Linked DNA regions of Hydrogenovibrio crunogenus. The protein of the gene in region 3 interacts with the protein of the main gene of each other region in a pairwise test. Links are inferred from orthologs where the notes say so. Each region holds a gene or a part of one and is shown on either strand. Other genes may lie near its edges.

Region 1 (2,829 bases), 1.0 Mb from region 3 along the record:
TGTTGCACGGTGACGCCTACGATCAAGCAGCAGCGCATGCTAAAACATTGTGCGAAGAAAATGGTTATACCTATATTCCGCCTTATGACGATGTAGATGTGATTGCTGGTCAAGGCACGATTGCATTGGAAATGTTGCGCCAAAGCAAACCTTTTGATGTGATTTTCGTTCCGGTCGGTGGTGGAGGGTTGATTGCAGGTATTTCAGCGGTTATTAAGCAAGTGTCTCCTGAAACCCGCATTGTCGGCGTTGAGCCAGAAGATGCTGCTTGTATGACCGAAGCCCTTAAAGCGAAAGAGCGGGTCAAACTTAATTCGGTTGGTATTTTTGCAGATGGCGTGGCTGTAGCACAAGTCGGTGAGATTCCATTTCGTATTGCGCAAACTTGTGTGGATGAAATGGTGACCGTTAAAACCGATGAGATTTGTGCTGCGGTTAAGGATATTTTTGAAGACACCCGTGCGATTGCCGAGCCAGCAGGCGCACTCGCATTGGCGGGAATGAAAAAGTTCGTGGAAGAAAAAGGCGTGGCCGACTTGAATATGGCAGTGATCGTCAGTGGTGCGAATATGAATTTTGACGGTTTGCGCTATATTTCCGAACGGACAGAAATCGGTGAAAAACGCGAAGCCATTTTTGCGGTGACCATTGATGAAAAACCAGGAAGCTTTAAACGCTTCTGTGAGTTACTTGGAGATCGCCGTGCAATTACAGAATTCAATTATCGTTATTCAGATCGTCAAAAAGCGGTGGTTTTTGTTGGCGTGAGAACCGAAGGCGGCACGGCTGAAAAAGAATCGTTGATTAAGCAATTAAAGCAATGCGGCTATGAGTTGGAAGACCTGAGTGATGATGAAATGGCTAAATTGCACTTGCGATTTATGGTCGGTGGCCATGCAAAAGGGGTCGAGAATGAGTTGCTGTATCGTTTTCAGTTTCCAGAACGTCCCGGCGCATTGTTGCAGTTTTTAATTCAAATGAGTGAAGAATGGAACATCAGTTTATTCCATTATCGAAACCATGGCGCTGCTTATGGTCGCGTGTTGGTCGGGGTGCAGGTTCCTCCGGAACAAAAGCCCGCATTTGAAGCGTATTTGGATAACTTAGGTTATCGTTATTTCTCAGAACAAGACAATATTGGGTATCAATTATTTTTAAAACCGATTGAATAGGTTTTAAACACAATTCATCCGGTTCTAAAAATGACCAGGCCTGGTCATTTTTCATTCAAAACGTGTAGAGATTCTTTTCAGTGACCAGTCCTTCTAAAGGAATGTCCCAAGGCTCGGGTTGGATGTGTTCCACTTTCTGACACTCGTGTGCCCATCCAATCAGTTTTGGTCGATTATGACGATGGGTTTGCCAGCGTTTAAACTGAAACGTCCGATCATAAAATCCTCCCCCCATCCCTGTTCGATGTCCTTGTAAGTCAAAGCAGGTCAGCGGCATTAAAACCAGGTCGAGTTGTTGACCGGTTAAGTGATATTGGTTCTGGATTTGTGGCTCTAAAATACCAAAACGATTTGGTGCCAAGACGCTCTCAGGGGTATATTCAGCAAATGCCATATGACGCCCTCGTAAGGTTTTCAGCACGGGTAAAAAAACCTGATGATTTCGTTGCCACAGTGCGTCAATGAGTGAGTCGGTATTGAGTTCACCATCTTGTGAAAAATAAACAGCAATGCGTTTGGGGCGTTGTAGCCAATTGGATCGCAATAATAAATGGGAAGCTTGTCTAGCGTGATGAAATTGTTGCTCAGGGCTCAGCTGGTTGCGTCTTTCTCGACACGTATTTCTTAAGTTCATGCGGGATGAATCTCGTTGGTCACTAAAATCGATGAGACCCTGATGTCTCAAATAAGAAATGGGAATACGAACTAGGCCATTAATCCCTGAACCGTTAAGTTCAGGTGGCAGCCTCGACTAAAGACTTAGGATTCTCGGACATAAGCGAGATTCTCACCATCTAAAGTTTCTGGCCCCGAGATCATAGCTATCGGCAGGGGATTTGAACCTAGTCCGTATGAGTCATTATTATAACAATTTATAGAGTTATTAATAGGGTCAAAGCGGTTTTTCTTATCAGTTGTTTTGATTAGAAACCGGTTACAAATTAAAACATTCTATAAACAAAGGCAAAACTCAGGGGAGTGCTTGATTTAGCGATATTAAATTAAAGGAAGAAGTTATCAGTTTTCTTTTGAAGTGTTGGCAACCTGCGTGATGGCATCTTCAATTTGTTCGTCTAGTCGTAAGCAATATTGTGTGGTTTCTTGTTTCATTTGCAGGTGGTCGTAACATAAGTTTAACGCCACCATTAGAACTTTGCTTTCTCCCTTTAAAGTCGTGACTTGGTCTAGCTTATCTTCCAACATGGTGGCCGCTTCAATCAAGCGTTCACGGTCCTCAGGCTCGCACGGTACTTCAAAAGTGTGGTTCATTAAAGATAACGTTAGCATGGAATTCTCACGTAAAAGGGGTTAAATAAAAAGCCAGTAAGCATTGTGACAAAATCAACCAGTCAAAGTCGATACACAACTTAATCTAAGTTATATATTACGCATTTCGTTTGGGTTTGTCATCCTAGAAAAAATTTAAAAAGACCTTGTCCATTTGGTTAAGCAAAACGCTCATGGTATTATTTGCTCATAAATGCATGAATTCTAGCAAATTAGCTTCTCCTTTAGGTTTGGAGGAGAGTTTGAAAAGAATTTGGAATTTTAATAAATAAAATAAAATGGATTCGTCTTGAATGGAATTTGATCAAATAAATGACGCTTTGCAAGCGTACCCCGAATTGGAATCGCCTTCGTTTTTGCAAGGGATGCT
Region 2 (3,067 bases), 310 kb from region 3 along the record:
CAGGTCTTGATTGCCTTGTGCAATTTGTTCAATGCCACTGTTGACGTCCGTTGAGCAGTCCATGACCTGAGTAATGGTGTTGTTTAGATAGGAAGTGGTCCCATTTAGGTTTTCCTTAAGTAAGTTAAGCTCTCCTTTAAAGGGGGTCTCAATTTGATGTGTGAGATTGCCTTGATGAAGGGAATCAACGGCTTGGTTAAGCGCTTGAATACTAATTGAAACGGTATCTACTGTTTGGTTAATGAATGTTTTCAATTCCGTCAAGCGCCCATGTGTTTCTATGTCGACGCGTTGACTGTAATCTGCGTGATTGACTTTACGCATCACCTGGTTGATTTGGTCAATGATTTGATCCATCTGCTGCATGGCAAAATCAACATTTTTCCTGAGGCTGCCTTTGACATTTTGATCCATTCGAACAGAAAAATCGCCTTGGGCAATGGCTTGGGAGACAGATTCCAAAGAAGTCATTGTCAGTTCAACGCTGCCAATTGACGCATTGACATTGTTTTTAAGGGTTTCTAAGTCGCCATACACTTCAACATCACAGCGAATATCAAACTTGCCATCGGCCACTTCAGCCAGTCGTTCATTAATTTGGTCAAAAATACTTTTTAAGTTTTGCGACAGTTGATTAAAACTTTGAGAAACTTGCCCGACTTCATCCGGGTGTTTGATAGAAATCGTTTTTGAAAAATCATTGGATGAAGTAATTTGTAAAATCCCTTTTTCCAGGGTTTTCAACGGACGTACAATTTTATTCATCAGGGTGTTGTACATCAAAATAAAAAAAGCCCCAACGGCAATCAGTACCGCAATAATAAAAATGAGTGTGAGCTGGCTCATCCAAGCCAAGTTTTCTGTCAGGTGGTGTGAAAGCTGAACGATTTCAGAAGGGGTTGATTGTGCAGAGGTATTTAATAACAGGGGGTGTAATGTTTGCCAGTCTTGTTGAACCAAAAAAATTTCGTGGTGAAGTAAGCTAAAAGCAAACGTGAAAAAAATGCCGGCACCGGCCATCATGACCAGTAGCAGATTACTCAATGTGGATATTTTGGTTCGGCTCCAAAGCGTTGGCTTTTTCATTCAGATATTCCTAAGTGCAAAAAATTTAGTAGTTATATTTATTTGAGGAAATCATTCTAATGATTTTTTAAGCCATTCATATCAAAAGATTTTATTCGGGAGCTGCCAATTTATATGAGGGATGTTATGGCTGGAAAGATATTGATTTGTCTTGGAAAAGGGCCTGCTACCAAAAAAACCACGATAGGCTGATAAGGGGGAAGGGTGTGGGCTTTTTATGATGAAATGGCGAGCCGGGTCGATGATTTTGCCTTTTTTCTGTGCATAAGCCCCCCATAGGATAAAAACAATATTCTGGCGCTGTGAGGACAGAGCGTGAATGATGGCATCGGTGAATTGTTCCCAACCTTTGTTTTGGTGCGCATTGGCTTGACCGGCTTCAACGGTGAGCACCGCATTGAGCAATAATACTCCTTGATCGGCCCAAGATTGTAAATATCCACAATGAGTATTGTCTATGTTCAAATCATCAAGTAGCTCTTTATTGATATTAAGCAACGATTTTGGAAGCGGTTTTACGCCCGGCAACACGGAAAAACTCAACCCGTGCGCATGCCCCGGCGTAGGGTAAGGGTCTTGCCCTAAAATCACCACTTTAACGTCTTCGAAAGGGGTGCTGTTCAATGCGTTAAACCAAAGACCTGCTTTCGGGAGTATTTGTTTGCCGGCAGCTTTTTCTTCTAACAAAAAGGTTTTAAGCTGCTGCATATACGGTTTTTCAAACTCTTCGCCAATAACGTTAAGCCAAGATTCATCGAGTTGGATCTTTTGATCAGGCATAAAAACCTCTATTGTGGTCATCTGAACTAAGGGTTTAGGCGGGTAATTTGCCAGGCCTGGTCGTTTTTGGAAAGACGTTGATAACGAAAACGATCGTGTAACCGGCTGGGACGCCCTTGCCAAAATTCAAAATAACAAGGGTTGAGTTGATACCCACCCCAATGCGCTGGGCAGGTCAAGGATTGCTCAGAGTGAGACATGGCTTCTTCCAGCTTGGCTTCCAAGATATCACGGCTGGCTACCGGCTGGCTCTGGTTTGAAATTGACGCCGCAAGCTGACTGTCTTTGGGACGACTGTAAAAATAGGCTTCAGAGGTTTCGCGAGGCACTTTTTGTAGCGTGCCTTCAATTCGAATTTGTCGATCCAGTTCCGGCCAGAAGAATAATAAAGCGGCTTTGGCATTTTGATCGATTTGCTGACCTTTATCACTGTCATAATGTGTATAAAAAATAAATCCATCTGAGTTAAAGGCTTTTAATAACACAATACGACTATGAGGCTGACCGTCGGCGCTGACAGTTGAGATGCTCATCGCAGTGGCATCTTGTTGTGTTTTTTCAAGCGCGGTTTCCATCCAGTCTGAAAACTGATGGAAAGGGTCTGCTTGCAAGTCTGCTCGTCTTAGAGCGGCAAATCCATATTCACGTCTTTCAGCGTGATAATCTCTATTTGGCATAGGTAAGACGTTCCTGTTTGAATCCTTTTTAGTTACGGGGTAATATAACTCAACTTAAATTTTCTTACCACCAGGAGTTCCCATACGTGAGCGAAAACTATAATGCTTCCGAAATAGAGGTTTTAACCGGATTGGATCCAGTTCGAAAAAGGCCGGGGATGTATACGGACACCACGCGTCCGAACCATTTAGCGCAAGAAGTCATTGATAACAGTGTGGATGAGGCGATTGCCGGCCATGCCAGTAAAATCATTGTGACGCACTATGCGGATGGTTCGATTGCCGTTGAAGATGATGGTCGTGGGATGCCAGTGGATATTCACCCCGAACAGGGAATGCCTGGGGTGGAAGTCATTTTAACGAAGCTTCATGCAGGGGGAAAATTCTCCAACAAAGCCTACCAATTTTCCGGTGGTTTGCATGGTGTCGGGATTTCTGTAGTGAATGCCCTGTCCAAGCGGGTAGAAATTCAAATCAAGCGCGATGGGAAATTACACCAGATTGCCTTCGAGCAAGGGCTGGTG
Region 3 (2,828 bases):
TTGTGTCAAATCCAAATGATCCCCTTCAAAATATTGAATATGAGACGATGCTATTTTTAATTGCTCCGCCACATCACTTACAGATAGCTTTTTCTGCTCTCTAGCCGCTTTCAATGCTCGACTGAGATCCGTAAAGACGGGGCTTTCATCAGAAGTAGATTCTTGGTGCGCTTCATTAGCCATGTAATTTATCCAAGTTAACAGTTTGAAGAGTTCGTTTGGTTCTGTCTTTAACTTTGCCTGCAAGTTGTCCACATGCCGCATCAATATCATCGCCACGCGTACGGCGAACAGTACAATTCACCCCCGCTTCCATCAAGGCGTCCTTAAAACGATGCACAGCATTATTTGAAGAACGTTGATAATCGGTATTCGGGAAAGGATTGAAAGGAATTAAATTCACTTTACAAGGCAAATCGCCAAGCAGTTCAATTAACTGTTGAGCATGCTCCAGTCGATCGTTCACATGATCCAGCATTACGTATTCAACCGTCACATGCTTCTTGCTGTGACCGCCTTCCACATAACGATGTAAAGCTGGCATCAGTACTTCAAGCGGGTACTTCTTATTAATTGGAACCAACTCATCACGTAAGGTATTATTAGGAGCATGCAGTGAAATCGCCAAACTAACGTCCAAAGACTCTTTGATCTTGTCAATGGCCGGCACAACTCCGGCCGTACTGATCGTCACACGGCGCTTGGACAAGCCATAAGCATTATCATCCATCAAAATACGGGCTGTTGGAAAGGTGTGTTTTACGTTTAACAGCGGTTCACCCATTCCCATAAAAACCACATTGGAGATAATACGCTCTTCTTTAGGTTTACAGCCTAGAGCTTTGTTGGCAACCCACATCTGAGCAACAATTTCCCAGTTTTCTAAGTTTCGGTTAAAACCTTGCTGTCCGGTTGAGCAGAAACTGCATTCCAGTGCACACCCTACCTGGGAAGAGATACACAGAGTCCCACGTGACTTTTCAGGGATAAAGACTGCTTCAACACAATTATGATTATCAACTTCTAACAACCATTTAATGGTACCGTCTGCCGAACGTTGCTCCGAAACAATTTTAGGCGTGCGAATAAGCGCTGTTTTCGACAGTTTGTCTCTAAGCGACTTGCTGATATTGGTCATTTCTTCAAAGTCACTGACACCGAACTGATGAATCCACTTCATTACCTGGCCGGCACGAAACGGCTTTTCGCCAATACTGGCAAAAAACTCTGTTAATTCAGTACGATCCATACCGAGTAAATCGACTTTATTTTTTATCTTATCCGTCACTTAATACCTACTTGCCCGCAATTCTATTGAGCACATTTTCATTTTAAGGTGCTGAAAAAACTTCAATCTCACTGAAAAAATAGCTAATTTCTCTTTGTGCACTTTCAGGAGAGTCAGAACCATGGACTGAATTCTGCTGCATTGAGATAGCATATTCTTTACGAATAGACCCTGCCGGTGCCTTTTCCGGGTCGGTTGGCCCCATGATTTCACGATTTTTTGCTATTGCATCATCGCCTTCTAAGACTTGAACAATAATGGGACCTGCCGTCATATTTTTAATTAAAGTATCAAAAAAAGGTTTCCCATCGTGTTCTGCATAGAACCCTTTTGCTTCTTGAACCGTCAAAAAAACCATTTTTGACGCAATGATCTTCAATCCATTTTGCTCAAGTTTAGAGACAATCTGACCAATCAGATTACGCTTTACTGCATCCGGTTTAATAATCGAAAAAGTTCTTTCCAGCATATTTGCTTTCCTAATATTCGTATAAGAGAGTTATTTTAACAATCTGATAAAAACATTGCAGAAAAAAGGCTTTTTATGTTAATAAAATTTCGTTTTAAACAAAAAAGCCCCGGTAAACTACCTGGGGCTTTTTGCGGGCATGCGGTTAAAATGCTTAAACGGTAAAGGACTCTCCACAGCCACAACTGTCTTTTACACGAGGATTATTAAATTCAAATCCTTCATTCAAAAGACTTTCCTTCACGTAATCCAATTCCATACCATCAATCTGTTCCAAGCTTTTTCGATTCACAACAACCTTAACGCCAAAACTTTCAAACACTTCATCGTTGTCCCTAATTTCATCGGCATAGTCCACAACATAAGAAAATCCGGCACAACCACTCACCTTTGTACCAACTCTTAAGCCAATACCTTGGCCCCTTTTCTCTAACATACTGTTAACTCGATCTGCCGCTGCTTGTGTTAATGTTACTGCCATTCTGACTTCAAACCTTTTCTTTCTTTAATTAATTCATGCAAATTGAACAGACTGGATAGAAGAACGTCGATCAATAATTTGCTGCAAAGTTACGCCATCCAAAAATTCATTAATCATACCGCTCAAGTCTGCCCAAAGTTCGTGCGACAAGCACTGAACACCATTTTGACAATTGGATTTACCACGACACTTTCTAGGCTCCAGATCTTCATTCACCGCGCCAATCACTTCACTGACAGAAATCTCGTTGGCATCACGACTTAAACGGTAGCCTCCACCTGGCCCACGCGCACTCAAAACCAACCCAGATTTCTTCAATTTAGCAAAAATCTGCTCCAGATAAGACAATGAAATATCCTGCCTTTCAGAAATCATGGCTAATGTAATCGGGCCTTTTGACTGGTTTAAAGCGATATCAAGCATCGCAGTCACGGCGTAACGTCCTTTTGAGGTGAGCTTCATAGAAATAAAACCTTTTGAAAATATCTGACCACCCTCAGGCAAATCATCTATTAATTAAATAAGTAAATCAATTCTACAATAACCTACCTTTTAACTCAAGAATTTCCTGCTTTGCTTCTTCTCGCGCC

The links. Proteins that work in one complex are often made in the same cells at the same time.
Region 1: the proteins of ndk (region 3) and GHNINEIG_RS08265 interact in binary tests that used the Escherichia coli proteins (3 or more experiments, as listed by UniProt). The link is inferred for Hydrogenovibrio crunogenus from one-to-one orthologs.
Region 2: the proteins of ndk (region 3) and ung interact in binary tests that used the Escherichia coli proteins (3 or more experiments, as listed by UniProt). The link is inferred for Hydrogenovibrio crunogenus from one-to-one orthologs.

Annotation. Positions count from the first base shown.
Region 1 is NZ_CP032096.1:1,727,272-1,730,100, reverse strand. Bases 18-2,769 are described here. They hold GHNINEIG_RS08265 (5-formyltetrahydrofolate cyclo-ligase), read right to left. Parts: upstream 1,807-2,769; coding sequence 1,228-1,806; downstream 18-1,227. Other genes in these bases: GHNINEIG_RS08255 (UPF0149 family protein), read left to right, coding at 2,753-2,769; GHNINEIG_RS08260 (cell division protein ZapA), read right to left, coding at 2,190-2,441; ilvA (threonine ammonia-lyase, biosynthetic), read left to right, coding at 18-1,172. Outside these bases: more of ilvA, read left to right, coding at 1-17; more of GHNINEIG_RS08255, read left to right, coding at 2,770-2,829. UniProt on the Escherichia coli protein: Involved in the removal of 5-formyltetrahydrofolate.
Region 2 is NZ_CP032096.1:392,695-395,761, forward strand. The notes cover bases 18-3,007. They hold ung (uracil-DNA glycosylase), read right to left. Parts: upstream 1,867-3,007; coding sequence 1,168-1,866; downstream 18-1,167. Other genes in these bases: GHNINEIG_RS01815 (methyl-accepting chemotaxis protein), read right to left, coding at 18-1,086; pdxH (pyridoxamine 5'-phosphate oxidase), read right to left, coding at 1,893-2,543; parE (DNA topoisomerase IV subunit B), read left to right, coding at 2,630-3,007. Outside these bases: more of GHNINEIG_RS01815, read right to left, coding at 1-17; more of parE, read left to right, coding at 3,008-3,067. UniProt on the Escherichia coli protein: Excises uracil residues from the DNA which can arise as a result of misincorporation of dUMP residues by DNA polymerase or due to deamination of cytosine.
Region 3 is NZ_CP032096.1:698,096-700,923, reverse strand. The notes cover bases 45-2,795. They hold ndk (nucleoside-diphosphate kinase), read right to left. Parts: upstream 1,758-2,795; coding sequence 1,332-1,757; downstream 45-1,331. Other genes in these bases: GHNINEIG_RS03240 (Rrf2 family transcriptional regulator), read right to left, coding at 2,272-2,700; GHNINEIG_RS03245 (HesB/IscA family protein), read right to left, coding at 1,912-2,238; rlmN (23S rRNA (adenine(2503)-C(2))-methyltransferase RlmN), read right to left, coding at 176-1,288; GHNINEIG_RS03265 (helix-turn-helix domain-containing protein), read right to left, coding at 45-183. Also shown: more of GHNINEIG_RS03265, read right to left, coding at 1-44. UniProt on the Escherichia coli protein: Major role in the synthesis of nucleoside triphosphates other than ATP. The ATP gamma phosphate is transferred to the NDP beta phosphate via a ping-pong mechanism, using a phosphorylated active-site intermediate.